Regions from separate parts of the Rhizobium sp. PAMB 3174 genome, predicted to be linked through region 4. Evidence: predicted binding sites of a transcription regulator. Region 4 holds the regulator's gene; each other region holds the start of a gene.
What was found. The regulator LexA, encoded in region 4, represses DNA repair genes until DNA is damaged. The targets are predictions, from matches to a motif close to TGTTCNNNNTGTGTTCNG.
Positions count from the first base shown of each region.

Region 1: a site for LexA is predicted at 1,890-1,907, ahead of ACU5AY_RS17785 (ImuA family protein). Genes of this name have one in related genera too.
Region 2: a site for LexA is predicted at 2,022-2,039, ahead of ACU5AY_RS14970 (DNA recombination protein RmuC). Genes of this name have one in related genera too.
Region 3: a site for LexA is predicted at 5,521-5,538, ahead of ACU5AY_RS15315 (YifB family Mg chelatase-like AAA ATPase). Genes of this name have one in related genera too.

Region 1 covers NZ_CM128608.1:3,703,873-3,711,002, reverse strand. Annotated here, with positions in the region: gene ACU5AY_RS17790 (Y-family DNA polymerase) at 1-963, opposite strand, end outside; gene ACU5AY_RS17785 (ImuA family protein) at 887-1,819, opposite strand; gene ACU5AY_RS17780 (metallopeptidase family protein) at 2,028-2,462, shown strand; gene ACU5AY_RS17775 (DUF1737 domain-containing protein) at 2,477-2,683, opposite strand; gene ACU5AY_RS17770 (HpcH/HpaI aldolase/citrate lyase family protein) at 2,686-3,591, opposite strand; gene ACU5AY_RS17765 (hypothetical protein) at 3,706-3,945, shown strand; gene leuD (3-isopropylmalate dehydratase small subunit) at 4,063-4,668, shown strand; gene ACU5AY_RS17755 (HAD-IIB family hydrolase) at 4,723-5,463, opposite strand; gene ACU5AY_RS17750 (glycosyltransferase family 4 protein) at 5,463-6,800, opposite strand; gene leuB (3-isopropylmalate dehydrogenase) at 7,114-7,130, shown strand, end outside.
Region 2 covers NZ_CM128608.1:3,113,759-3,120,888, forward strand. Annotated here, with positions in the region: gene def (peptide deformylase) at 1-196, opposite strand, end outside; gene ACU5AY_RS14965 (methyl-accepting chemotaxis protein) at 286-1,800, opposite strand; gene ACU5AY_RS14970 (DNA recombination protein RmuC) at 2,095-3,288, shown strand; gene ACU5AY_RS14975 (ribokinase) at 3,335-4,234, shown strand; gene ACU5AY_RS14980 (nucleoside hydrolase) at 4,239-5,183, opposite strand; gene ACU5AY_RS14985 (Hsp20 family protein) at 5,445-5,876, shown strand; gene ACU5AY_RS14990 (BQ00720 family protein) at 5,921-6,178, shown strand; gene trmB (tRNA (guanosine(46)-N7)-methyltransferase TrmB) at 6,216-6,917, opposite strand; gene metK (methionine adenosyltransferase) at 6,923-7,130, opposite strand, start outside.
Region 3 covers NZ_CM128608.1:3,184,887-3,192,016, forward strand. Annotated here, with positions in the region: gene ACU5AY_RS15285 (GNAT family N-acetyltransferase) at 1-314, shown strand, start outside; gene ACU5AY_RS15290 (ArsR/SmtB family transcription factor) at 411-740, shown strand; gene ACU5AY_RS15295 (SRPBCC domain-containing protein) at 755-1,255, shown strand; gene ACU5AY_RS15300 (LysE family translocator) at 1,354-1,971, shown strand; gene ACU5AY_RS15305 (LysE family translocator) at 1,976-2,608, opposite strand; gene cysK (cysteine synthase A) at 2,838-3,806, shown strand; gene ACU5AY_RS15315 (YifB family Mg chelatase-like AAA ATPase) at 3,889-5,421, opposite strand; gene gshB (glutathione synthase) at 5,623-6,570, opposite strand; gene ACU5AY_RS15325 (cupin domain-containing protein) at 6,669-7,130, opposite strand, start outside.
Region 4 covers NZ_CM128608.1:1,730,929-1,738,058, forward strand. Annotated here, with positions in the region: gene ACU5AY_RS08270 (VOC family protein) at 1-197, opposite strand, end outside; gene ACU5AY_RS08275 (ArnT family glycosyltransferase) at 357-2,039, shown strand; gene lexA (transcriptional repressor LexA) at 2,188-2,898, shown strand; gene ACU5AY_RS08285 (ComEC/Rec2 family competence protein) at 2,892-5,363, opposite strand; gene gltA (citrate synthase) at 5,662-6,951, shown strand; gene lpxB (lipid-A-disaccharide synthase) at 6,985-7,130, opposite strand, start outside.

The DNA.
Region 1 (7,130 bases), 2.0 Mb from region 4:
CTCATGCAGGGCCGTAAAGCGTTCCTTGAAGAGCGCGCCGATGCGCGGCGCCTCGCGGATCGGCAGGGAAGCGCCGGCAAGAATGCGGAACACCTTGCCGTCGACCCGGAAGAGGAGCAGCTCGAACTGCAATCCGCCCTCTCCGCGCGCCTCGAAGCCGGATTTCAGGGAGCCCGCCAGCTGTCCGGCGAGATGGAGAAGATCGTCCTCATCGCCGACCGGTTCGGAGAGCCGCCGCTCGGCGGACAAGATGGCGACCGGACGGCGCGGCGACACCGATTCCCCCACCGATCCCAATGCCTGGTCGAGCCTGAGGAGCGGTTCGGGACCGAACCGTCGGGCCAGAGGCGCGCGGGGTGCCCCGAGAATGTCGCCGACCCGCTTGAGCCCCGACTTAGAAAGCGCCAGAAGCGTCTCCGCCGATAGGCGCAGACAGGCAAGCGGCATCGGAGCGAGGATCCTGGCCTCGTCCCCCTGAAACGAAACCGCCGGCCCGCCAAAGCGCGAACAGGCCCAGGCGAGCCCCGGCGAGGGGGCGATCGCGCCACGCACATCGAGCCCCATATGGAAAAGCCGTGTGAGAATATCCTCAAGCAGGGCCTGCTCGCCGCCGAAGAGATGGGCGCAGCCGGTGATGTCCAGAAAAAGACCGTCCGGCTGATCCAGCGCCACAAGCGGCGTATACCGGTCGCACCAGTCGGCAATGGCCTCCAGGAAGCGCAGGTCGGCGGCCTCGTCGGCGGCAATGACATCGAGGTCGGGCGACATGGCGCGCGCCTCCGCCGCGCCCTGGCCGCGCTTGAAGCCCATCCGTTCCGCCACCTCATCGAGCGCCGTCACCCGCATGGCGTTGTTGAGCTTGGCCACGCAGGCGACCGGCGGATGATCAGGACGCCCTGTCGAACGCCAGGACAGCCCCCAGCGCCTGCGGGCGATGCGATCCGTCGGCAGATGCGGAAACACCAGTGCCAGAATGCGTTGATCCCGCCGGGACGGAAACGGCGGCGGCATGAGAGGCAGGGCGGAAAAACTGACGGTCATCGGGGTTCCACTCCAGTTCGAACTCGGCAAGGATCGCGTGATGGCTTTTTTCGACGGTAAGACGAAAGGCGGGATGGCCAAGGCTCGCCTCCAGCCGGCTTCCGTCGGAAAGCCCGCGCAGGCCGGACGGCGCCGGGCGGACATTGAGGCGCAGGAGCGCGCTGCTCGCCTCCTCCTCTCCGCCCTGCCGGACGAGAAGCAGGGGGACGCACGCCTCCCGCGCCCGCAAATGCAGGCGGCGGCTTTCCGTCAGGCCGAAATGCCTGGGATTGCCGCAGACCTCCAGGACGACGGCGGAAAACGAGCCGCTAGCGAGCGCCGTTTCCGTCAACCAGAGGGTTTCCTCCAGTTGGCGCGACGCCGCATAAAGCAGGCTCTCCGGCCGCAGGCCGAAATCCTTGAGCCCGGCGGCATAGGGCAGGCCCGCCTCTCGTCCGGCCATGGCATCGGCAATCCAGATCAGGCGCCCATGGCCGCCCTTCGCCTCCAGCCTCGCCTGCATCAGCGCGCAGACGGCAAGCGCGAAGCCACTAGCGGCCGCCGCCCCGGACAACCGCTCGGAACGCAGCTCAACGAGCCCCGAGGACGGCAGGCCGCCCTGGAGTTGCTCATCAACCTCGGCGATGCCCAGAGGCACGACCGGATCCGGCGTCTCCTGGCGCTTCTGCCAGGCGGCATCGCTGCGCGCGGCGGCGACCACGGCGCCACGCCCTTCGATGCGATCGATCTCTGCCTGCAGGGCAGCAACAGTCTGCCGCGCCACGGCCAGCTCTGCCATGACGTTCACTCCTTGGAAATTTTGACGTTTACAGAACCGGCCCGGAGCGTTGCGCACTCTACGGTCCAAATGTTCCCGTTATGTTCTTATGGATTCCAGAGCGCTCGAAAAGAGTCAACCAAAATCTCAGGATTTTGGCCTGCTGCCGGACAGGGTCTCGAAATGATCTGCAGGAAACGCTATATGAGCGCCATGACAAGGAGCATACATGGCCCGCATTGACTTGAGTGAAAACTGGCGGGACAGCCACGCGCCGACGATCAGCGTCTTCGAGTCGCTGGCCATAGAGGCCTATGGCAATCTTCCCGAGGAGTTTCGCCAGCTGACCGGCAACCTCGTGATCGAGGTGACCGATTTCCCGACGGACGAGGTTTTCGAGGACATGGCGCTGGAAACACCGTTCGATCTGCTCGGCCTGTTCGAAGGCCGTGGCATTTCCGAGCGCTTCTCGCTCGAAACCGGTGAGCTGCCGAACCACATAACGCTCTACCGCCGTCCGATCCTCGACTACTGGGCCGAGAATGACGAGACGCTGGGCGACATCGTCACCCATGTGCTGATCCATGAGATCGGCCACCATTTCGGCCTGAGCGACGACGACATGCAGCGCATCGAGGAAACCGCCGATACGATCAGCCGCTGAAGCTTACCGCGCAGCTATTGCTCGGAAAGCTTCATGTCGGGCTGGTAGTCCTTGCCGTGAACATCCTTCACGACCGCCTGCCCGCATTGCATGACGCCGGCCTCTGCATTGAACGCATAGGTCGGGGAACCGGCGAGCGACCAGCCCTGGTTCAGGGCCGCCGTCACCTTGTGGCAGAAGGAAGCATCGTCCGGACCGGTCAGAAAGCGATAGAGTTTCATCGTCAGGCCTTTTTGCGTTCGGCAATCATGCGCGCCTTATGGACGAGGACTTCGGCTTCGGCAAGATGCAGCCGCTCGACCATGCGCCCGTCCATGTTGATGACGCCCATGCCCGCCGCTTCCGGCACGGCGAACGCGGCAATGATCGCCTCGGCTTCCCGAAGCGCCAGGTCGCTGGGTCCGAACGCCGCATTGGCCGGGCCGATCTGGGCCGGATGAATGAGCATCTTGCCATCAAACCCCATGGCCCGGCCCTGCGCGCATTCGGCGGCAAAGGCGCCGAGATCCTTGAAATCGTTGGAAACGCTGTCGATCACGTCGAGGCCATAGGCCCGCGCCGCCAGCACTGTCTGCATCAGCCAGGGGACGAGATAGGAGCGGGAGGGCTCCGGCGGGACGCCGGTCGACTTGCGCAGGTCGTTGAGCCCGACGACGAGGCAATCGAGCCGTGACGCCTGCGTAAGGCCGGACGCCGCGAGCGCCGTCAGGTTCAGGATCGCCTTGGGGGTCTCGATCATCGCCCAGATGCGCAGGCTTTCCGGCGCATCGGCCTCGGCCAGGCGGTCGAGCACGGCGAAGATATCCTCCGGCTCCTCGACCTTCGGGATGAGGACGGCATCGGGCCGGCAGGCAAGAACGCAGTCCATGTCGGCGGTATGAAACGCGGTCCCCGGCTCGTTGACGCGGATGATCGTTTCCATTGCGCCGGCGGGCCTGTCGGTCAGTGCGTCCAAGAGATTTTGCCGCGCCTCGACCTTCATCTCCGGGGCGACGGAATCCTCGAGGTCGAAGATCACGGCATCGCAGCCAAGCGAGGCGACCTTGGCGATCGCCCGCTGGTTGGCCGCGGGCACGCAAAGCACCGAGCGGCGGATACGGACGGGGTGAATGGGCGCTGAAGGCATCATGACAAAGTCATGCCAAGCTTTGCCGCGCCGCGCAAGCTCCGACAAATGGCCGCATCCCTCTTGAAAGCGCCGCAATGAAATCTCACATTGCTCATCATGAAAGGATTTTTCCCGATGCAGAACATTCGCGCCATCCTCCTCACCGTTGCCGGAGCCGCCCTTGTCGGCCTGACGTTCGTTTTCGCGGCGTCGCTGACGGTTGCCTTCACCGGCATTCTCGCCCTCGTGATGATCGGCCGCGCCATCTCCCTTCGCCTGAAGCCGGCCCACGTTCACGCCCGCACCGCCAAAGGTCGCGAGGAAGACCGGATGCGCATCTGGAACGACGGTCGCGGCACCATCATCGACCTTTGAGCGAGAAGAAGTTTTTTCTTCATTTTTGCCCGATTTTGCTCTATTGCCGGGGCAACTGAAATTCCGGACGGTCATAAGGCGCCGTCCGGTTCATGTATGAGAAGGCAGGAAGGGCTTATGGACAAGTTCGTCAAACTCACCGGCGTCGCCGCACCCTACCCGGTCGTCAATATCGACACCGACATGATCATTCCGAAGGATTACCTGAAGACGATCAAGCGCACCGGCCTCGGCACGGGTCTTTTCGCGGAAGCCCGTTACCTTGACGACGGCTCGCTCAACCCCGATTTCGTGCTGAACAAGCCGGCCTACCAGAAAGCCCAGATTCTTGTCGCAGGCGACAATTTCGGCTGCGGCTCCTCGCGCGAGCATGCCCCGTGGGCGCTTCTCGACTTCGGCATCCGCTGCGTCATCTCGACGAGCTTCGCCGACATCTTCTACAACAACTGCTTCAAGAACGGCATCCTGCCGATCAAGGTGACGCCGGAAGAGCTGGAAAAGCTTCTCGACGACGCAAGCCGCGGCGCCAACGCCGTGCTGACGGTCGATCTGGAGAGCCAGGAAATCACCGGTCCGGATGGCGGCAAGATCTCCTTCGAGATCGACGAATTCAAGCGCCACTGCCTGCTGAACGGCCTCGACGACATTGGCCTGACGCTGGAAAAGGTCTCGTCGATCGACACGTTCGAAAAGAAGAACGCCGAAGTTCATCCCTGGGCCTGAAGCCCGGCGGATGTCAGGAACGGACCGGCCCATCGGAAACGGCGGGCCGGTTTTTTATTGGCCGACGCCCCAGTGTTTCAGTCCCTCGATCACGCCATCGGCCATATGCGCCTTCGCGCGGTAATAGCGGTTGTCTTTCGACGTGAGGGCCACCAGTTCCGGCAGCGCATTGCCGACGACCACGCCGCGCACCTCCGACAGGCGGAACATGCCGGCATCATTGCCGCTGTCGCCGGCGACGACGACCTGGCCTAGGCTGATGCCGAGGCTGTCGCATAGCCAGGTCAGCGCCTCGCCCTTGTCGGCCCGGTCGGGAAGGACATCGAGATCGCGGCTGCTCGAATAGACGAGCCTTGCCGCATAGCCGGCCTCCTGCAGCCGCTGTTCAATATCCTGAATTTCCGCTTCGTCGGCGTCGCGCAGATACCAGCTGGACTTGTGGCCGTGCTGGTAGCGTTCCGGCTGCCGCTCGATGCCGGGAATACTCCGCATCACCTCGTCGATCGCCATCACGTCGAAATCCTCACCGAGCATCGATAGAAAACCGGCCCGGTCGACGTCCGGATGGTCGCCGGAGAGCATGGTGCCGACGCCGCCGATATAGATATCCGGAGGCGGCAGGCCTTCCTCCGCCACGACGTCCTCCATATCGTCGATCAGCCGGCCGCTGTTATAGACCAGCAACGGCCGCGACTCCGGATCAAGGGATTGCCAGAAATCGCGAAACCGCAAAACTGCCAGCGTGTTGCCGAGCAGCGTGCCGTCGAGGTCGGAGGAAAACAGCCGTATCGTCATCAGTCGTCATCGTGCCAGGGTTCGGCCCATTCCTTGTCATGCGCCATGGCCTGGCGCATGGGACGCCCCTCGACCAGCGCGATCAGCTGCTGGGCGATGCCGGTCCAGGTAAACAGGCTGCGGGATTTGTGCGCGCCCATGCGCGAAAGCCGGCCATAGAGCCGCGCATGCTTGAAGGGTTTCATCATGGTGATGCCCAGATCCTCCTTGTCGAAAGGATCGGCAAACAGGCCATGGCGGCCGTAGCTGATCGCCCGGAAGAGCCCGCCATGCACCGTCACCACGGTCGGCGTGCCGCTGGCCATCGCTTCGATTGCGGTCATGCCGAAAGGCTCGTATCGGCTTGAAAGCACGAACATATCGGCCGCGCGATAGTAATCCGGCAGATCTTCGTCGGCGATGAATCCGGCAAACGTTACCCGGCTATCGAGACCAAGTGTGCTGACTTGAGCCTTCAGCTTGTCGAGAATCGAGCGTTCGTGTTCGTCCATATTCTCGCCGCCGACGGCGAGATGCAGATGCGCGTCCGGGACGCGGTCGGCCAGCACGGAGAAGCCGTCGATCAGTAGGTCGTAGCCCTTGTTGGTCGCCAGCCGGCCGAGCGCCAGCACGGTCTTGCCCTCGAAACCGACCTTCTTGCGCAGCATCTGCCGCGTTGCTTCCGACACCGGGAAGAAACGGTTGTCGTCATAGCCCGGCGGAATCATGTGCACAGCCTCGCGGCTGAGACTGTAGTCGTTGATCAGCATGTCGAGCTGCACGGGCGTCGTCGCCACCACCATGTCGCAGCTGCGATAGATGATCAGCTCATGGCGAATGCGTTCGGAAAAGTTGAATTCCGTCTCGAACTGGTCTGCCTTGTCCGGATAATCGGTCTCCATCTGGCGCTTCTTCCACATGCCGAGCGAGTGCGGCGTGTGGATGTGCGGAATGGAGAAGGATTCGGAAAGCCGCTGGCCGGCCACGCCCGCATCCCAGTAATGGCTGTTGATGAAGAAGTACTGCAGATTGTTCTGCTTGATGTAGCGGATCGCCTTCTCGCACCACTCCATCAGGTGGCGGTGCAGGTATTCCTTGGGAATGAATTCGCGGCCGCCGCAGGGAATGCGCACGACGCGGACGTTCTTGTCGACCTCGTCGATTTCCGGCTGGTCCTCGAACCGCCTAGTGAAGATGTCGACGGCAAAGCCGAGCTGCGCCAGCTTCTTGGCAAGTTCGATGACGTAAACGACCTGCCCGCCCGTGTCTGCCGCGCCGAGCGGCGGATCGGCGGCGACGTAACCGTGTGTTGAAATGAGTAGAATGCGGCTTAGGTAATCTGAATTTTCTGATGTCATGATGATTAAGGCTAGATGCTCCTCTGTTCATCATCAAGGGATAATGGCTATTTTTTAGCCTGGCGCATTTCTGTGACAATTTTAGGCAGAGCACACAGAGCGCGCCAAGACAGCAACGCACAACCCGCACCGAGGTTCCCGCATTGCCGCGAATAAATTCAGCCGCGCGGGGACCCAGCCGGTAATGACCCCGCTGAGATTGCCCCCGAAACGTACCGCGCCGTACGGCGAAGGCCGCTATCCGGCTTGAAAAGCCCCCTGACGCCGTTTATGAACCGCCAACTCCTCATTTTCAGTCAAAAAAGGTGCCCTCATGACCGTCCGCAATCT
Region 2 (7,130 bases), 1.4 Mb from region 4:
CGCGCGACACGTCGATCACCAGCATGCGCTTCGGCACGCCGATCTGGATCGCGGCCAGGCCGATGCCGGGGGCGTCATACATGGTTTCCAGCATGTCGTCGGCCAGCTTGCGCACGTCGTCGCCCACCTGTTCGATGGGGGCGGAGAGCTGACGCAGCACCGGATCCGGCAGTATGATAAGTGGTTTGATCGTCATGGCGTCGTCCCTTACCCCATCTTTTGCGCGGAGTGAATGCGGACAAACAAAGCCGGCGAAACTTTTTTCGCCGGCACACGCCCTGTTCGTCAGGCGCTGCGGCGCAACGGCTGGAAATGCCCGGCGTCGTTCGACTGCCGTTCGCCACCATGGGTGCGGAAGCGGCGCAGTGCCATCGTCAGCCGCTCGACTTCGTCGCGCAGTGCGCGCGTCTGGCCGGAGGTGCGTTCCACCATGCCGGCGTTCTGCTGGGTGATCTGGTCCATGGCGGCGATCGCCTGGTTGACCTCGCGCAGGCCACCGGACTGATCGGAGGCAGCGCCGGCGATGCCGGAAACCGTCGCGTCGATCTCGCCGATGCGGTGGATGATGCTTTCCAGCGCCTCGCCCGTGCTGTTGACCAGTCCGACACCGGATTGCACCTGGCTAGAACTCTGCGAGATCAGGCCCTTGATTTCCTTGGCCGCGCCGGCGCAGCGCTGCGCCAGTTCGCGCACTTCCTGGGCGACGACGGCAAAGCCGCGGCCGGCTTCACCGGCACGCGCCGCCTCGACGCCGGCATTGAGCGCCAGCAGGTTGGTCTGGAAGGCGATCTCGTCGATGACGCCGATGATCTTGGAGATTTCCTCCGACGATTTCTCGATCTCGCCCATCGCGGTCACCGCCTGGCGCACCACGGCGCCGGAGGTTTCCGCCTCGCCGAGGGCCGCCTTGACCGCTCCGGATGCCTTCGCGGCGCCCTCGGCAGTCGTCGTCACGTTCTGTGTGAGCTCGTGCAGCGCGGCGGTGCTTTCCTCAAGGCCTGCGGCCTGCTGCTCCGTGCGATGCGCCAGGTCGTCGGCCGATTCGGAAATGCCGGTCGTCTCGCTGAGGATGCGCTCGGCGGCGCTTCCCACGGTGCCGATCGTCTCGCGCAGGCCGTCCATGGCCTGGTTGTAGTCGGCGACCATCTTGGCGAAATTGCCCGGCATGTCCTGCGGCAGCCGTGCCTCCAGGTCTCCCTCGGACAGCGCGTCGAGCGCCTTGGTGAGTTCGGCGAGAGCTGCGGCCTGCTCGGCCTCGGCGATCCGCTTGGCCTCCTCGGCCTCGGCGCGTTCGCGGGCGAGGATGTCGAGGTAGACGGAAATCGAGTAGTCCATGTCCAGCAGCGCCGCCTTGACGACCGCGCCGATCTCGTCGGCCAGCCGGGCAGACTTGCCCTTGCCGAAGCGGCTTGGCCAGCGCTTGTCGACCAGCGCCCTGACGAGCTGGTCCATGAGGACGGCATAGCCGCCGATGTACCAGCGCGGCTCCAGGCCGATGCGGGCATGGGCGCGGCCCACCGCCGTCACGCCATCCACATAGCTTTCGTCATATTTCGCGGCGCTGACGATGGCCCAGTGTTCCATCTGGCGCTTCTTGGCGCCGGCGACATGATCGTCATTGCGGAAGAACGCGGCGGTATGCGGGGTCTTTTTGACCTTGGCGTAGAAAGTGTCCAGCGCAGGGCCGATCGATTCGCGAATGACATCGCTGACGTCCTGCAGGCTCTTCCTGGCATCGTGGTCGAGACCCACGAAGTCCAGGCGATCTGCAAGATCTGACTTACCTTGTTGCGCTGTCATGCTTATCCCCCGGTTCCGCGATCGTGACCATCAGGCCACCCTTCGCTGCTGCATAACTTTCACTATTCTAACGGTTTATTTAAAATCCGCTAAAATATAAAAACACTATGTGGAATATCCTTACATCTTGGGGTGGAATTCTAACCCAAGCTGCATCCCCTCTAGTTCTGCACCCTTAACGATTGGTTGAGCATCCGGGCAACATATGGCCACGCCAATTTTGTTCCCTATTTGATCTCTCTCGACCGTCGTGCCATACTGCCGTCCAGACCACCAAAAGCCCCCTGGAGCGCCATGCCGCATCTCCCTTCCCTTGTCGAACTGGCCAATATGCCCGCCTTTCCGGCAGCCGCCGTCGCCGCTTTTGTGATCATGTTGCTGGTTCTGCTTGTCGTGCTGCGCCTGCGCGGCAAGGCCGTCCGGGAGCAGCAGGCGGCCCGCGCCCAGATGATGGAACTGCTGCGCAGCCAGACCGAGATGCAGGGCCGGCTTGCCGCCATGGCGGACGTGTTCGGCGCGCGCCAGCAGGAACTGAACCATGCCATCGGCCATCGGCTCGACGGCATGGCGCACCGGCTCGGCAGCTCGATCAACGAGCAGACGCGGGCGACCGGCGACAATCTGCGCAAGCTGCAGGAGCGGCTCGCCGTCATCGACGCCGCGCAGAACAACATCCAGACGCTCGCCAAGGATGTCGTCGGGCTGCAGGCGATCCTCTCCAACAAGCAGACACGCGGCGCCTTCGGTCAGGCGCGCATGGAAGCGATCATCGCCGACGGCCTGCCGATGGGCGGCTATCATTTCCAGGCGACGCTTTCCAACGGCTCCCGTCCGGACTGCACCGTGACGATGCCGAACGGCGCGCCGTCGCTCGTCATCGACGCGAAATTTCCACTCGAAGGCTGGAATGCGATGCGCGACGCCGCCACTGCCGACGACCGCAAGTCGCGTGCCTCACAATTCCGGCGGGATCTTGAAACGCATATCCGCGACATCGCGGAGAAATACCTGATCGCCGGCGAAACGCAGGAGATGGCCTTCCTGTTCGTGCCGTCCGAATCGATCTTCGCCAGCATTCACGAGGAATTCGAGGCGGTCGTCCAGAAGGCGCAGCGCAGCCGGGTGATCATCGTCTCGCCGTCGCTCCTGATGCTGTCGATCCAGGTCATCCAGGCGATGCTGAAAGACCAGCGCATGCGCGAACAGGCGCACCTGATCCAGGGCGAAGTCGCAATCCTCATGGACGACCTCGGGCGTCTGGACGACCGGGTGCGCAAGCTGCAGGCGCATTTCAACATGGCGGAGAAGGATGTCGAGCAGATCCTGACCTCGACGGCGAAACTCACGCGGCGCGGCGACAAGATCGCGGCGCTGGAGCTGCAGCAGGCGCCGTTGGCGCCCGCGCCGTCTGCAACGACCGCACGCCCCGATCGCACGGTCGAAAGCAGGACCGGGCATTTGACGCTGAGACTGGTTGACGAGGAGTGATCCCGTCGGGCAGTGTCGCGCCAAATTTCAGACAGGACTTACCTTCATGATCACCATTCTCGGCTCCATCAATCTCGACCTCATTGCAACGGTGGGCCATCTGCCGAAGCCGGGCGAAACGGTGTCCGGCAACGGATTTTCCACCGCCGCCGGCGGCAAGGGCTCCAACCAGGCGCTCGCCGCACGGCGGGCTGGCTCCAAGGTCGAGATGGCCGGCGCGATCGGCAGGGACGAATTTGCCGGTTCGGCAATCGCCATGCTGAGAGAAGCCGGCACCGGTCTCTCCATGATCAAGGAGACGGACGAGCCGACGGGAACCGCCCTCATCCTGGTGGGTTCGGACGGCGAGAACATGATCGCCGTGGTGCCGGGCGCCAACGGCACGGTCACCACAGAGGACGCGGACGCGGCGCTCGCGGCCATGTCGAAGGGCGACTACCTGCTGCTGCAGATGGAAATTCCCGCCGGCACGGTCGAACATGCGCTCGACGCGGCCAAGGCGCGCGGCGTCATCACCGTGTTCAATACCGCGCCGATGAGCGCCGAGGCGGCGCGTCTCGCCGAGCGCGCCGACATCGTCATTGCCAACGAGACGGAGTTCGCCCAACGGGCCGGCGTCGAAAGCCAGACGGCGGACGAGCGTGTCGCCGAGTTGAAGCGCCTGCATGCGGCCACCGGCCAGACCCTGATCGTCACGCTTGGCGGCGACGGCGTCATCGCCATGCATGACGGCGCATTCCACAGCACCAAGGGCCTCGTCATCGAGCCGGTCGATACGGTCGGCGCGGGCGACACCTTCTGCGGCTACTTCGCCGCCAGCCTCGACCAGGGCCTCGACTTCGCCGCAGCACTCCGCCGGGCGGCAGCGGCCGGATCGCTTGCCTGCCTGAAGCCGGGCGCGCAACCGTCCATCCCCATGGCCGAGGAAGTGGCCGCTCGCCTCTAGGTCGTCAGAGGCGGGACAGCCGCTCCGTCAGCAGGTCGAAGAAGCCTTCCGCATCCGCATCGCCGATCACCTTGGCGTTCACCTTGCGGTCCGTCACCTTCCACCAGTCGACGACGGTCATGCCGAGCGTCAGCTCCGACTGCGTCTCGATCTCGACATTGCAGTCGCGTCCGGTGAAAAGCTCCGGCCTGATCAGATAGGCGATGACTGACGGATCGTGCAGCGGTCCGCCGTCGGAGCCGTATTTCTCGATATCGAAGCGCTCGAAGAATTCCAGCATCTCGACCATGACCTTCGCCGCCTTCGTGCCGATCTCCGCCATCCTGGCGACCCGGCGCTTCAGTGTCAGCAGCTTGTGGGTGACATCGAGCGGCATCATCACGATCGGAATGCCGGCGCGGAAGACGACGGCGGCGGCTTCCGGATCGACATAGATGTTGAATTCCGCCGCCGGCGTGATGTTGCCGACCTCGAAATAGGCGCCGCCCATCATCACCAGCTCCTTCACGCGCGGCGCGATGTCCGGCGCCTTCTGAAGGGCGAGCGCGATGTTCGTCAGCGGCCCGAGCGTGCAGAGCGTGACCGTGCCTTCCGGCTCGCGGCGCAGCGTGTCGATGATGAAGTCGACGGCATGCCCCTCCTGCAGCGGCATTGTCGGTTCCCACCATTCCGGGCCGTCGAGCCCGGTCTTGCCGTGCACGTGCTCGGCCGTCACGAGCGGCCTTGCGATCGGCTTGTCGGCGCCGGCAAACACCTTGGTGTCCGTCCGGCCGCAGACTTCGCAGAGCAGGCGGACATTGCGGCTGGTCAGTGCCAGCGGCACGTTTCCGGCCACCGCCGTGATGCCCAGAACCTCGATTTCGTCCGGGCTGCCGAAGGCAAGCATGATGGCGGCGGCGTCATCCTGCCCGGGGTCCGTGTCGATGATGATCTTTCTGGGAGAGGCCATGATGTCGTCCTGTATGAGGGAATGTGCGGCCGGAAGCGGCCTGTCGGGAGCCGGATTGAAAAGGACAGTCGGGCCGAAAGTCAAGGCGACATGGCGGTCCGTCGGCGGGAAGCGATATGCGATACACCATGTCTTGCAAAACTTCGCCAAAAGGTGCGGCCTGTGAGTTGCGCGGCGCGCGCGTCATCCCCATATTGGCCGGTAACGGACGCCGTCTTGCGGGTCCGGCATAGTCGCTTGAAAGCAAGGACTTGAAGAACAATGAGCCGCATGCCCCCCTTCGCCAGCCCGCTTCTCCTGGGCTTTGACGCCATGGAAAAGACGCTGGAGCGCATCTCCAAGGCGAGCGACGGCTATCCGCCCTACAATATCGAGCGCATCAGCGCCGACCGACGGTCCGGCGATCCGGAGAAGCTGCGCATCACGCTCGCCGTCGCCGGTTTTTCCGAGGACGACCTTGATGTCACGACGGAGGAAAACCAGCTGATCATCCGTGGCCGACAGATCGAGCAGGAAGAGCGCGACTATCTCTACCGCGGCATCGCCGCCCGCCAGTTCCAGCGGATGTTCGTGCTCGCCGAGGGCATGCATGTGCTCGGCGCGACGCTGCGCAACGGCCTGCTCTGCGTCGACCTTATTCGCCCGGAGCCGGCGCGTATGGTAAAGAAAATTAATATTTCGGTTTCACAGTAGCACAACGGACACAGGTCCGGTCTCCTGGCTGTGGAGGAACTGAAATGCTGATGAAAACCGCCAATTCGAAACTCACGCTGACCGAATTCGCGCATCTGGGCGAAGGCGAAGTGGGCTATATCCGCAAGATGCGTCACGAGGATATTTCGCGCTGCTTCCCGGAAGCGCCCGAAATCGACCCGACACTGGATCTCTGGGCGCTGTTCGGCGCCGACGGCACGCCGATCCTGCTCACCGACAACCGTTCCAGCACCTTCTTCAAGGCAGCAGAAGACGAGCTGACGCCCGTCAGCCTGCACTGAGGCAAATCGCAGCCGGCCGACGGTCAATTGCCGTCGGTCAGACCCGCCGGAACGTGAGATAGGCGGAAGACCGGCCTTCGCGCTTGGCCTTGGCCTCGTAGCGCGTGCCCGGCCAGCCGGCATACGGCGTCAGCCAGTCGGACGCATTGCGCGCGGTCCATTCGAAGCCGCCATGATCACGGCAATGGGTGAGCGTCCAGTTCACATAGGTATCGATATCCGAGGCGAAGCAGAACAGGCCGCCGGGCTTCAGCACCCGGTGGAAGCGGTCGAGGTTCACCTGCGAGACGAAACGGCGCTTCCAGTGCTTCTTCTTCGGCCAGGGATCGGGATAGAGCAGGTCGATGTGATCGACCGAGGCCTCCGGCATCCAGTCCAGAAGCTGAGTCGCGTCGTCGTCATAGACGCGGATATTGTCCAGCCCCTTTTCCTCGCGGACGATCAGCAGCTTGGCCATGGAATTGACGAACGGCTCGACGCCGATGAAACCGGTCTCGGGCTTCTCGGCGGCACGATGGGCCAGATGCTCGCCGCCGCCGAAGCCGATCTCGAGGCGGATGGTCTCGACCGGCCGCGAAAACAGCAAGCGCAGATCCGACGGCGCCGCCGCCGTCAGGTCGATCCTGGCGTCCGGCAGCGCGCCTTCCAGCACATCCTGCTGATGGCGACGCAAGGGCTTGCCCTTGCGCCGTCCGAAGAAGGCTTCCGTTGCCCGGGAGCGGCGCCCGTCATTTTCCATGTCGATCAGGCCTTGATGGCTTCCTTCAGCGGCTTGACGAGGTCGAGCCGCTCCCAGGAGAACGATCCGTCACGACCGGCCTTGCGGCCGAAGTGGCCGTAGGCCGAGGTGCGGGCGTAGATCGGCTTGTTGAGGTCAAGATGACGACGGATGCCCGACGGCGACAGGTCGATCACCTTGCGGATCGCGTGTTCCACCTGGTCTTCCGTCACG
Region 3 (7,130 bases), 1.5 Mb from region 4:
TTAACTGCCATTTCGATGATGAAATCCGGCTGACCTTTGTCCAGGAACTCGACTGCGTCGCGGCCTGGAAAGTCTCAGACGATGGAGCGCTGCAACTTCTCGATCTCGTGTGCCATGACATTCCGCCGGTCGAGCGGATCGTCGGCGCACTCAATCCCGATGCCACGCGGCTGGACGTGCTCTTCCCGACAGACCGGCTGAACTGGGATGGCGTTGCGGTGCCGCACAAGGGCTATTGCGACCTGATGATCTCCGGCCTGCCGGCAGACGCCCTGCCCGAAGTTTTCATGCTTTCGCCAATGGCCGAGTTCTGAGCCACAGTTCGGCTGGATCGCGACCGGATTTCCGATTTCACGCTGAAAGTTAAGTCATGACTTTACTTTTGAATTGCTACCGATATAGTTAAGTCCATGCTTAACTATGATCCCAGACTCGCCACCCTGATGGCCGCCCTTGCCGATCCGACGCGGCTTGCCATGATCGAGCGGCTGAGCGTTTCGCCGCGCTCCGTCAGTGAGCTCGCAGAGCCTTTCGGCATGTCGCTGGCTGCGATCGTGCAGCATGTGCAGGTGCTGGAAAGGGCCGGAGCGATCAAGACCAGCAAGGAAGGGCGCACTCGCCGCTGCGCCATCGACCCCGCCGGCATGGCCCAGTTGAAGACTTGGATCAGCGACCGCGAGCGCTTCTGGCAGGCGCAATTCGACAATCTTGCAGCATTTCTGGACAAGAAACAGGACTGAGGAAGCCGGACACCATGACCAAGATTTCAGACAGGATGAGCGCAATCACCATCGACAGGATGTTCGGCCAGTCGCCGGCGAGGGTGTTCGCCGCCTTCTCGCAGAAGGACCAGAAGGCGCAGTGGTTCGCCGGTCCGACCGACGGATCGGAAGTGGAACGCGTGCTCGACTGCCGCACCGGCGGACGCGAGGTGCTGGAAGTGCGCTGGCCGAGCGGCACGGTCACCCGCTTCGAAGCGAAATTCCATCATGTCGAGGCTGAGAGCCGCCTCGTCTACAGCTACGACCTCTTCATCGACGGCGCGCTCTATTCCGTCTCGCTCGCCGACATCGTGTTCGAGGGTCGCGATGGCGGGACGAAGATGCGGTTTGCGGAAACGACCTCCTATTTCTCCGATCAGGACATGGGCGAGATGACGGCCTCGCGACTGCATGGAACGGGTGCCCAGATGGACATGCTGGCCATGCATCTTGCCGGCGAAACTGTGATGCGAACGATCGACGACTGTCATTGAGGCGGCGCTGCGACGCGGTGCATTGCAAGGACTTTTCCCGCGGCTTGCCGCCAAAGATACACAGGCGTATGACGCTGGCTGCAGATGGAAGGTGCTTGATGACGTTCGCAGCTTTGCTGACCTATACCGGCGCGCTTTTCGTGGCCGCGCTCATTCCTGGCCCCGGCGTGACCGCGCTGATTGCCCGTGCGCTGGGCTCCGGCTTTCGCGCCACCTTTCCGATGGCGATCGGCATGATGCTCGGCGACCTCGTGTTCCTGAGCGCCGTCATTGCCGGGCTCGCCTATATCGCCGAGACCTTCTCGACGGCCTTCATGGTGATCAAGTATCTCGGCGCGGTCTATCTCGCCTATGTGGCGTGGAAGATCTGGACCGCCGGCATCCTGCCGCGAGAGGTGACGGCGGAGAAGAAGACCGGCATATGGATGCCGCTCTTCTCCGGCCTCTTCACCACGCTCGGTAATCCGAAGCCGATGCTCTTCTATGTCGCGCTGGTGCCGACGCTGATCGATGTCTCAAGCGTCAACGCCACAGGCTTCCTGGAACTCGTCGGCGCGACCGCGACCGTGCTGACGCTCGTGCTCGGCGGCTATGTGCTGCTCGCGGCCCGCGCCCGCGGCCTGTTGCAGAAGCCGAAGCAGCTCAAGGTGCTGAACCGCGTGGCGGCAAGCTTCATTGCCGGGGCCGCGGCGATGATCGCCGTTCGGGCGAACTGAGACCTTAGCGCCGCCCTTCCAGCGCCATGCGGGCGGCAAGCCCCGCCAGAACCGTTGCCATCAGCCAGCGCTGCACGCTCGCCCAGAAGGGACGACGGGCGAGGAATAGCGCGATCGAGCCGGCCGTGACTGCGATGATGGCGTTTACCGTGACGCTGACAGCGATCTGCGTGCTGCCGAAGACCAGCGACTGCAGCAGGACCTGACCTTTTGCCGGGTCGATGAACTGTGGCAGCAGGGAAAGGTAGAGCACGGCCGCCTTCGGGTTCAGCAGGTTGGTGAAAAGCCCCATGAGAAACAGCTTCCTCGGGCTGTCCTTCGGCAGCTGCCGGACGGCGAAGGGCGAGTGCCCGCCGGGCCTGACCGCATTCCAGGCGAGATAGAGAAGGTAGAGGGCGCCCGCCAGACGCAGGGCGTCATAGGCGAGCGGCACCGCCATGACCAGAACTGTGATGCCGAGGGCGGCCGAGAGCATGTAGAAGACGAAACCGAGCGCCACGCCGCCAAGCGAGATCAGCCCGGCAACCGGTCCCTGGCAGATCGACCGTGAGATCAGGTAGATCATGTTCGGACCCGGCGTCAGCACCATGCCGAGCGCAATAAGGGCAAAGCCTGCGATATGGGCGAGATCCGGCATGGGCTGTGTTCCTGCGGCGGGTTGAATGGCCGAATGAAGCGTGATTGCGATTTTGCCGGCAAGGGATTTCTTGTCACCGTGGCATTTGCCGGAACATGAAACGACATTCCCGCAGCGGGTCGAAAATCGAAATTGCATTCTCCGTCTGAACCTTCGGCGGCTCTGCGGTCGCTGGCAATTCCGGCGGCGGCACCCTATCTTGGCTCACAACCAATCAAGGGAGAGCACCATGGCAGATGCACGCAAGCCCGGCCGCGGCCGGATCTACAATTCGATCATCGACACGATCGGCGACACGCCCATCGTGCGTCTCGACAAGCTGGCCGAGGCCAAGGGCGTGAAAGCCAATCTTCTCGCCAAGCTCGAATTCTTCAACCCGATCTCCTCCGTCAAGGACCGCATCGGCGTCGCCATGATCGAGAGCATGGAAGCAGAAGGCAAGATCGCCCCCGGCAAGACGACGCTCGTCGAACCGACCTCCGGCAATACCGGCATCGCACTGGCCTTTGCCGCCGCCGCCAAGGGCTACAAGCTGATCCTCACCATGCCGGAAACCATGTCGGTGGAGCGCCGCAAGATGCTGGCGCTGCTCGGCGCCGAACTGGTGCTAACCGAAGGCCCGAAGGGCATGAAGGGCGCGATCGCCAAGGCCGAGGAACTGGCCGCCTCGACCGAGGGCGCCGTGATCCCGCAGCAGTTCGAAAACCCGGCCAACCCCGAAATCCACCGCAAGACGACGGCCGAGGAAATCTGGAACGATACCGACGGTTCGGTCGACATCTTCGTTGCCGGCATCGGTACGGGCGGCACGATCACAGGCGTCGGCCAGGTGCTTAAATCCAAGAAGCCGGGCGTCAAGGTCGTGGCCGTCGAGCCGGCCGACAGCCCGGTGCTTTCCGGCGGTAATCCGGGTCCGCACAAGATCCAGGGCATCGGCGCCGGCTTCGCGCCGCCGATCCTCGACACGCATGTCTATGACGAGATCGTCACGGTCACGAATGACGAAGCCTTCTCGCTTGCCCGCGAGGTTGCCCGCCTCGAAGGCCTTCCGGTCGGCATTTCGTCCGGCGCGGCACTGACGGCGGCGATCAAGGTCGGCCAACGCGAGGAAAACGCCGGCAAGACGATCGTCGTCATCATCCCGTCCTTTGCCGAGCGCTACCTGTCGACGGCTCTGTTCGACGGCCTCGGCGGCTGAGCCGACACGGCACACTCGCTGCCATTTGTAACGCGGGAGGAGAAATCCTCCCGCGTTTCTGTTTGTCGCGCGATCGACACGGTCAAGCCGCTGCCGTGAGCCTCTCTCCAGCAATGCGATAGGAGATCGCCTCGGCGAGATGAATGCGGCCGACGGTTTCCACGCCGTCGAGATCGGCGAGCGTGCGCGCCACCTTCAGGACACGATGATAGCCACGCGCGGAAAACTTCATCTTCTCTGCGGCGTCGCGCAGGAGCTGCAGGCCACCGGGATCCGGATTGGCGATCTTTTCGACAAGCGCGGTGGAGGCGCGCGCATTGATGCGCAACCGCGCCTCGCCGAGCTCGGCAAAGCGGTCGCGCTGCAAAGCGCGAGCGCGGGCCACGCGCCTGGCGACATCGGCACTCGCCTCCGCGGCGACAGGCTGGATGAGATCGATGGCGGAGACGGCGGGCACGTCGATGCGGATATCGATACGGTCGAGCAGCGGCCCGGAAATGCGGGCCTGATAATCGGCGGCGCAACGCGGACCGCGGGCGCAGGAATGCCCCGGCTCGCCGGCCATGCCGCAGCGGCAGGGATTCATGGCGGCGACGAGCTGGAACTCGGCCGGATAGGAGACCCGGTGATTGGCCCGGGCGATGATGCATTCGCCGGTTTCGAGAGGCTGGCGCAGTGCATCAAGCGCCTGCGGCGAGAATTCCGGCAGTTCGTCGAGAAAGAGAACGCCGTGATGGGCAAGCGACGCCTCCCCCGGCTTCGCCCTCAACCCGCCGCCGACGAGCGCGGCCATGGTCGCCGAGTGGTGCGGCGTGCGATACGGCCGGCGGTCGGAGAGCTTGCCGCCGGAGAGCTGTCCGGCAATCGAATGGACCATGGAAACGTCGAGCAGTTCGCCGGCCGACAGCGGTGGCAGGATGGACGGCAGGCGCGACGCCAGCATCGATTTCCCAGAACCGGGCGGGCCAACCATCAGCAGATTATGCCCTCCGGCCGCGGCCACTTCGAGCGCCCGCTTGGCGCTTTCCTGCCCCTTGATCTCGACCAGATCCGGCAGGTTGGCGGGATTGGCGCGGATCGCCGCTTTCGGACGTGAGAGGACCTGCGTTCCGCGGAAATGATTGGCGAGCGCGATCAGGCTGCGGGGTGCGAGAATGTCGATATCGGCACCGGCCCAGGCGGCCTCCGGGCCGCTTTCGGCCGGGCAGATCAGCCCCTTGCCGAGCGCATTGGCGCCGATCGCGGCCGGCAGCGCACCGGCGACAGCGGCAATCGTGCCGTCGAGATTGAGTTCGCCGAGCACCACATAGCCGCCGAGCGCATCGGCCGGAATGGCGCCCAGAGCGGCCATCAATCCGAGCGCAATCGGAAGGTCGAAGTGGGAGCCTTCCTTCGGCAGGTCCGCCGGTGCGAGATTGACCGTGACGCGTTTGCCCGGCAGCGACAGGCCGGAGGCATGCAGGGCGGCCTGCACCCGTTCGCGGCTTTCGGCCACCGCCTTGTCCGGCAGACCGACGATCTGGATTCCCACCTTGCCGGGGGCGACCATGACCTGAACATCGACGGGCACGCCCTCGATGCCCTGGAATGCGACCGTACTGACGCGAGCGACCATGCCTGTCCCCTCCATCATGGAAGCGGCAGGCACAACCATCGCCTGCCGGGCTCTTCATGAGCTACCGGAGGCAGTGTTGCATATCAGATCGGACAAGACAAGAACATTAACAGAACAAATGCACGCAAGGATAGCTCTACGGTTGCATCAGGTTGCAGCCCGAGAACAGGTGGGGTCCACTGCGGTTCAAGGAACCCGCGATCAGGTCCGTTTGCGTTCGATCGCATCCCAGAGAAGCGAGGCGATATCGGCGCCGCCGAACTTCTTCACCTCGCGGATGCCGGTCGGGGACGTCACGTTGATCTCGGTCATGTAGTCACCGATCACATCTATGCCGACGAGCAGGAAGCCGCGCTCCTTCAGCGACGGGCCGATGCGCTCCCAGATTTCCTTCTCGCGCGCCGTCAGTTCGGTCGCCTCGGCGCGGCCGCCGACATGCATGTTGGAGCGGCTGTCGGTTTCGGCCGGAACGCGGTTGATCGCGCCGGCGAACTCGCCGTCGACGAGGATGATGCGCTTGTCGCCCTTGCGCACGGCCGGCAGATACTGCTGGGCGATGAAGGGCTCGCGGAACATCTGGTCGAACATTTCGAGAAGCGAGGTGAAGTTGCGATCGTCGCGCGAGGAGTGGAAGACCCCAGCGCCGCCATTGCCGTAGAGCGGCTTCAGGATGATATCGCCCATCTCGTCGCGGAAGCGGGCGATCTCGGCGAAATCGCGGGTGATCAGCGTCTGCGGCATCAGGTCGGCGAATTCGGTGACGAAGATCTTCTCCGGCGAATTGCGCACCCATGCCGGATCGTTGACGACCAGCGTCTTGGGATGAATGCGTTCGAGCAGATGGGTCGAAGTGATATAGGCCATGTCGAAGGGCGGATCCTGGCGCAGCAGGACGACGTCCATGGTCGACAGATCGATGCGCTCCGGCGCGCCGAGCGTGAAATGGTCGCCCTTGACGTCGCGCAGTTCCATCGGCTCGACGGTGGCATAGACCTTGCCGTCGCGGAGACTCAGCTTGTTCGGCGTATAATGGAAAAGCTTGTAGCCGCGCGATTGCGCTTCAAGGCTCATGGCGAAGGTGGAATCGCCGGCGATGTTGATGCCGGACACATGATCCATCTGGACCGCTACATTCTTGATCGCCGCCATGAGAACTCCCCGTTTGAAAGGCCATCCTCATTTAGGGTGAGGCGGCCCGAATGGCAACGGGCCGCAGGCTGCGATTTGCGGTCGAAGAGCCAGCCTGATCAGGCAGCCCATTGCGCGCCGGCGCGGGACGCCCGGGGGCTTGCGAGCCGCGTCATGGCCGCAATGAGCATCGAGCGTGGCTTGGGCAGGACCGCAACCTTCCTGACATAGTTTTCGACCCGCCAGGTCGCCCAGGTACCACTGGCGAAATAGCCGACATCACCCTTGCGCAAGACGGTGACAGTTCCGTCTTCAGCCGTGACCTCGACTTCCCCTTCGAGGATCAGGACGGTCTCTTCCCAGCTGAAGTTCCATCGGAACGTGCCGGCGGTGCAATCCCACACGGCGGTCATGACGGCACGGTTTTCCGACTCGGGCTGGAAGCCGCAACGCGCTTCCGGATTTCCCTCGATGATCCAGTCCGGATTGATGGGCGCCGGCTTCATCTCGAATGCGTCGAGCCCGCTCGCGACGACAGGGCTTCGCGCCGACTCGTTAGAGCGGTTGCGTACTTTGATCGC
Region 4 (7,130 bases):
TCGGCTACGGCCAGCGGCTCCAGATAGGTGCCGTCGGACAGGAAGACGCAGGAATTCGCAGTGCCGAAGGGATGAATGCCGTCGGGGGCGACGGTGAAGCCGAGTTGGGCGAGCCGCGCGCGGGACATCGCAATTGACGTCACCGGCAGAACCAGATGATCCAGAAGGCGGCGGCCGGCAGACCCGGTTGCATCCATGTGCGACTTCCTCCATTTCGCCGCTGATGTGCTTCATCCGTGGCCGATTTGCAAGTCTTGGCGCGAACATTCGTCGCCCCACCCCGCCATCGGTTGATTTGCCGGCAAAAATGTGGACACAGGTGACCGCACAACGCATCAATGGGAAACCGCGCCGACATGCCGCAGACGCTTGCCGCTATTGCGAGTTCGAACCGCACGATCGCGGCGATCTTCGTCATTGCCTTCCTGGTCGCGATCTTTCCCTTCGCCGAGAGCATGATCCTGCATTATCCGGACGAGCGCCATTATTCGCAGGGCGCGGCGCTGATGATGGAGAGCGGCGACTACCTGACACCGCGCACCGGCGAGGATGCTGTGCGGCTGAAGAAGCCGCCGTTCGCCTACTGGATGAGCGTCGCCGGCATGGAAATCTTCGGCATCGGTGTCATCGGCTCGCGCATCTTCTGGCTGCTCGGCGCGGCCGCCATCCTGTTCGTCACCTACAGGCTGGCCAAGCGGCTGACGGGCGACGATGAGATCGCCCTGTTCTCGCTCGCCATGCTCGCCGGCAATTTCGTCTTCCTGCGCTCCGCCGTCACGGCGATTCCCGACATTCCGCTGACGCTGTTCATGCTCATCGCCCTTTACGGCTTTGCCGGCCTGCTCTTCGCCGGCGAAGAAGACAGATGGGACGCCTGGCTTGCCTATGGCGGAACGGCGATGGCGATCCTGACGAAGGGCATTCCGGCGCTGGCGCCACCGGCCTGCGTCTTCGGTCTGATCGTCCTCTTTCCCTCGTGCCGCGTTCATTTTCGCCGGCTGATCGCCCCGCTGCCGATTCTCTTCTCCATGGCTCTCGCCGGCTGGTGGTTCGTCTACCAGGTGCTGCGGTCGAGCTCGGCGCTCGACAACCAGTTCGTCGGCGATCAGGTGCGCACCAAGCTGGAATTCTCGGTTTTCGCGGTGTTCGACTCCGTCGGTCTCAGCCTTGCCGGCCTGCTGGCGCCCGTGATCGGCTGGCTTTTCGTGATTGCGGCGACCGCGATCGCTACGCGCAAAGTGCCGGGCTTCCGGCAGCTCGGCGCGTCGGCCCTGCTGCTTGCAGGCTGGATTGCGCTCAACATCGCCATGTTCGCGCCCGCCTTCAAACCGGACCATCGCTACATCATTCCGTCTCTTCCCGCTCTGTCGATCCTGATGGCGGTCGGCCTCGCCTCGCTGGAGCGCGAGACGACATCGCGCTATCTGAGCCTGTTTCTCAAATTCTCGGTGATCGGCCTGGCCCTCACCTTCGCCATCCTCTACGGCGTTTCGGCCCAGCTGCTGAGTGCCAAGGTAACGGTTGCGATCGTGGTTGCCATCGCCCTCGGCCTGTTGCTCGTCTGGCGCATCGCCAATCGCGAGGCCTTCCGGCCCATGGTTCTGGCACTCTCCGCCCTGCCAATGGCGATCCTGCTTGCCATCTATCCCGTCGTCGCCGCCTTCGGCATGCCCGACCTTGGAAAGCCGATTGCCGACAAGGTCGCCCAGCTCGACCTGCCCGCCGACGACATCGTCTTCCTTGGGTCTGACATCGTCGCCTCCGAGGCACGATTGCACAGCGGCGTCGAACGACCTTTCCTGCAGCGACGAAAGCTTGCGGACGTCGAAGCCGGCGATCGCTTCAAGGCCGTCATCACGCTGGAGAAGACGGAAGCCGACCGGCTCGCCGCCGACGGGTACGACGTGACGGCGGTCAGTGGCGGCTGGCGTTCGATCGATCCGGCCGTCCTCATGAAGGCCGTTCTCTCCGGCACGCTCGCCGAGACACGCGCAGCGGAAGCCGAGCGCGCCTACATCGCACTCGATCCGACGCGCTAACGCTCATAGCCGACCGGCGGCAGCAAAAATCGGCAGTTCCTGCGACACCGGGCCCCGCTTTCACGATATTTTAGGCACTTGCGGAACACAGTGGGAACATATAGTGTCCGTTCTGTATTTGTTTCATGATTCTGGAAGGTGCCGATTCATGCTGACGCGAAAGCAACAGGAACTGCTTCTCTTCATTCACGAGCGGATGAAGGAATCCGGCGTTCCGCCATCCTTTGACGAGATGAAGGATGCACTCAATCTCGCGTCCAAGTCCGGCATTCACCGGCTGATCACGGCGCTCGAGGAGCGCGGCTTCATCCGCCGCCTGCCGAACCGGGCGCGTGCGCTGGAAGTCATCAAGCTTCCCGAAGCCTATTCGCCGAGCCTGCAGCCGCGCCGCGGCTTTTCGCCAAGCGTCATCGAAGGCAGCCTCGGCAAGCCGAAGCCCGCGCCCACCCCCAAGGCACCGGAACCGGCGAACGACACCGTCAGCGTCCCGGTCATGGGCCGCATCGCCGCCGGTGTGCCGATCTCCGCCATCCAGAACAACACGCACAGCCTGTCCGTGCCGATGGAAATGCTGGGCTCCGGCGAACACTATGCGCTGGAGGTCAAGGGCGACTCGATGATCGAAGCCGGCATCCTCGATGGCGATACTGTCATCATCAAGAATGTCAGCAGCGCCAATCCGGGCGAGATCGTCGTGGCATTGGTCGACGACGAGGAAGCAACGCTCAAGCGCTTCCGCCGCAAGGGTGCGTCGATTGCACTCGAAGCCGCCAACCCGGCCTATGAGACGCGTATCTTCGCCTCCGATCGGGTCAAGGTTCAGGGCAAGCTCGTCGGCCTCATCCGCCGCTATCACTGACCGGTGACACGCCTGGCTGCGTCCGTATAACGCGGACGTGGAACAAGCGGCCATGTGCCCGTTTCCTGCGTGATCGGGAAGGCGTTTGTCCGCCAGTCGTAGTATCGATGCCGGGTCCAGGGCCGGTCGATTGCGCCGACTGCCGTCCTGGCCTCAAAGCCAATGCCGTCCGATGCCGCATGGAGTTCGATCGATCCGGTTCTTCGCAGCCGTTCCGCCATAAGCAATGTCGCGCCCGAGCGGCACGTGTCGTAGCCGAGGCGGAACGGCACGATGACCACATCGGCGATGTCGCAGGCGGGTCCGGCATAGGCGGGTTTCTCCACCGTCACCACCCGCAATGCGGTTCCGCCCGACGCCGTAACCTGACCGGCGCACCAGGCGGCCTTCCTGCAGTGGAAGCGGGATATCTCCCCATTCAGGGCCTTTTCCATAGCCAGTCGCTCCGCATTCAAGACGGAGGCCGGCAGCCGTGGCTGCTCTCCTCCTTTTTCTGTCTGGTCGGCCGGAACGGGCTCCCCATCCGCCATGTCCGGCCCCTCGCCCTTCGGCATGGCGAGCGCCCGCTGCCATTGTTCGAAGATGAAGGATGGCGGACGACTGCGGTTCGTCTCTAGCCGTCCATCGGCAATGAGGGCCGCCAGCCTGCCGTCCTCGCTGATAATCAGCGCAGGAGACGAGTTTGTCGGTCCGTATGCGATCAGCGCAACCGCCACGGCCATCAGCGGCAGGCCGACATATCTGAGGCGACTGCGCAGCAGGACCAGAAGCAGAAAGCCGGCGACCGAGAGTTCGAAGGCATAGGGCGGCAGGCGTCCGGATGAAACTCCGCTGTCCCAGCCGGCGACCTCTCGGGCCACCGCGATGACGATGTCCAGCCCAACCCCCATGAGGCGCAGCGGCCAATGCTCGAGCCCGAACGGCATGGCGAGGACGGATACCAGGCCGGCCGGCATGACCACGAAGGTGACGACCGGCATGGCGATGAGATTGGCGGCGAAGCCATAGGGCGCGAGGCGGTAGAAATGCTCCAGCGCGAAGATCGCCGTTGCAGTCCCGCCGATCGCCGATGTAAGCGCCAACGCCGAAGCAAACCCGCCGGCTTTCGCGGCAAGGGCGATGATACCGGACCGGCGGCGCGGCGCGCTCCGGTCCACCGATCGCATCCGCCACCATCTATATCCCGCCACAAGCGCCACCGTCGCGGCAAACGACATCTGGAAGCTCGGCCCCATGACGGCGGACGGCGTGACGGCAAGAATGATCAGCGCCGCGAGCGCGACGTTCCTGAGGCTGATCGCCGGCCGGTCGATGAGGACTGCGACCAGCATCAATGCCAGCATGATGAAGGCACGGATCGCCGATACCTGCAATCCGGAAATCAGCAGATAGCCGAATGCCCCGGCCAGGGCGGCGGCAGCGGCCCATTTCTTGACCGGGAAGCGTTGCACGAGGGCCGGGAACAGGGCGAGTGTCGTGCGCAGGCCGGCAAAGAAGAGGCCTGCCGCGAGCGCCATGTGCAGGCCAGAAATGGCGATCACATGCGCCAATCCCGACATGCGCAAGGCTTCCGCCGTCTCATCCGACAGCGCGCGTCTCTGACCGGTGACGATGGCCGAGGCAAACGCCCCGGTATCGCCTGCGAGCGTCGCCCGTATACGGGCGGAAATCGTGTCGCGCAGCATCTCGATCGCAAGACGGGCGCGGTCAAGAAGGGATGCACGCTGCCCCACAGCCACTCTTTCGGGAGAACCGTAGAAGAAGCCGACCGCACCGATCCCCTGATAGTAAGAGAAGAATGCGAAGTTATAGCTGCCCGGCAGGGCCGGACCGGAGGGCGGCGAGAGCCGCGCCTTGCCGCTGATCATTTCGCCGGGCAGCAATGGCTCATGGTCGTTTCGCGCCAGCACGGCCACTCTTTCAGGAGGGCGACGAAGGGCCGGCTCGCTGGTCGCCGAGACATTGATCAGATAGCGCCAGCCGCCATTGTCATCGATTTCGCGGCTCTCGATCCGGCCGGTGATCCGGGTGACGATCGGCGTATCCAGCACGACGGTCCCGGTCCGCCATGTCTCGAAAGCAGCCAGCCCCATGCCGAGCGCCAGAAGCAGCACGGCGATTGCGGCATATCGCATCAGCGGGCGATGATGCCCGGCGGCAACAGCACCCACTAAAGCCACGGCAGCCAACAGGAAAATGGCAGGCGTGGGCGGGTCGTGCGCCAGGCTGAACCAGACGACGGCTCCCAGTCCGAGCAGGACCGGCGAGAAGAGAAAGTCATGACGAAAGCGGCGCTCTTCGGCCAGGGCAAGCCGCAGTTTTCCGTGAAGGTCGCCCAGACGGAACGTGCGATGGCGCCCGGCCCCGCCGCGCTCTGGCGCCGGCAGATCAAGCGGAACCACGCGCTGCGGGTCGCGCGCCAGCGCCCGGTTGCCAAGACGCCTCTTCTCTCCGGCATCGGCCATATGCGGCCCCCGTCAAAGACCACCCTCACCCGGTTGCATTCTGCAATCGCAAGGCGATTTCGACAAACGAAAAATCAACCGAAGCCCCCGCATGGCGCGTCATTCGACTACGGTTGATGCCAAAGTTCGAGGTTGCGGCTCGGCTTGGCCACGGGAAAGTCGCAAAGTTGATTTCGCGATGCACAATTTGGCCGCCGGATAGCTTGGCATCCGCGCCAGGATCATATAGCTAAGCGATTGACGCTAATAACCGTGGCGCCACTTAGAGGCGCCAGCCCGCCCTATCTGGAGGAAGAGCATGACAGACAAAAGCGCTGCCTTGACACTTGGAGACAAGCAGGTCGAATTGCCGGTTCGAGAAGGCACCATTGGCCCGAGCGTCGTCGATATCGGCACGCTTTACAAGCACACCGGCTCCTTTACCTACGATCCGGGTTTCACCTCGACCGCCGCCTGTGAATCGAAGATCACCTTTATCGACGGCGACGAAGGCGTGCTCCTGCACCGCGGCTACCCGATCGAGCAGCTCGCAGAACACGGCGACTTCCTCGAGACCTGCTATCTGCTGCTGTACGGCGAACTGCCGACCGAAACGCAGAAGAAGGACTTCGACTACCGCGTGACGCATCACACGATGGTTCACGAGCAAATGAGCCGCTTCTTCACCGGCTTCCGCCGCGACGCCCACCCTATGGCCGTCATGTGCGGTTGCGTCGGCGCGCTGTCGGCCTTCTATCACGACTCGACCGACATCACCGATCCGCATCAGCGCATGGTCGCAAGCCTGCGCATGATCGCCAAGATGCCGACGATCGCGGCCATGGCCTACAAATACCATATCGGCCAGCCCTTCGTTTATCCGAAGAACGATCTCGACTACTCGTCGAACTTCCTGCGCATGTGCTTCGCCGTGCCGTGTGAAGAGTACAAGGTCAATCCGGTGCTTTCGCGCGCCATGGACCGCATCTTCATCCTGCACGCCGACCACGAGCAGAACGCCTCGACGTCGACGGTTCGCCTGGCCGGTTCGTCGGGCGCCAATCCGTTCGCCTGCATCGCGGCCGGCATTGCCTGCCTCTGGGGCCCGGCACATGGCGGCGCCAACGAAGCGGCACTGAACATGCTCTCGGAAATCGGCACCGCCGATCGGATCCCGGAATATGTCGAACGCGCCAAGGACAAGAACGATCCGTTCCGCCTGATGGGCTTTGGCCACCGCGTCTACAAGAACTATGATCCGCGCGCCAAGATCATGCAGAAGACCTGCCATGAAGTGCTCGGCGAGCTCGGCATCAAGGACGATCCGCTTCTGGAAGTCGCCATGGAGCTGGAGCGCATCGCGCTCACCGACAGCTACTTCATCGAGAAGAAGCTCTATCCGAACATCGACTTCTATTCCGGCATCACGCTGAAGGCGCTGGGCTTCCCCACGACCATGTTCACCGTGCTGTTCGCTCTCGCCCGCACCGTCGGCTGGATCGCACAGTGGGCGGAAATGATCGAGGATCCGCAGCAGCGCATCGGCCGTCCGCGTCAGCTTTACACCGGTTCGCCGAAGCGCGACTACATTCCGGTTTCCAAGCGCTAAGACGTCGCCTCTCGGCGGACATAAAAAACCCGGTCAGAAATGACCGGGTTTTTTCGTTTTCAGCACATCGAGGATGATCTCGGCAGCCAGTTCTCCGGGTGGCCTTTCGGTCGAAAGACGTTCCCAGACCGTGTCGTATCCCTGCAGCATCGCCTGCCGTTCCAGGCTCGGCACGATCA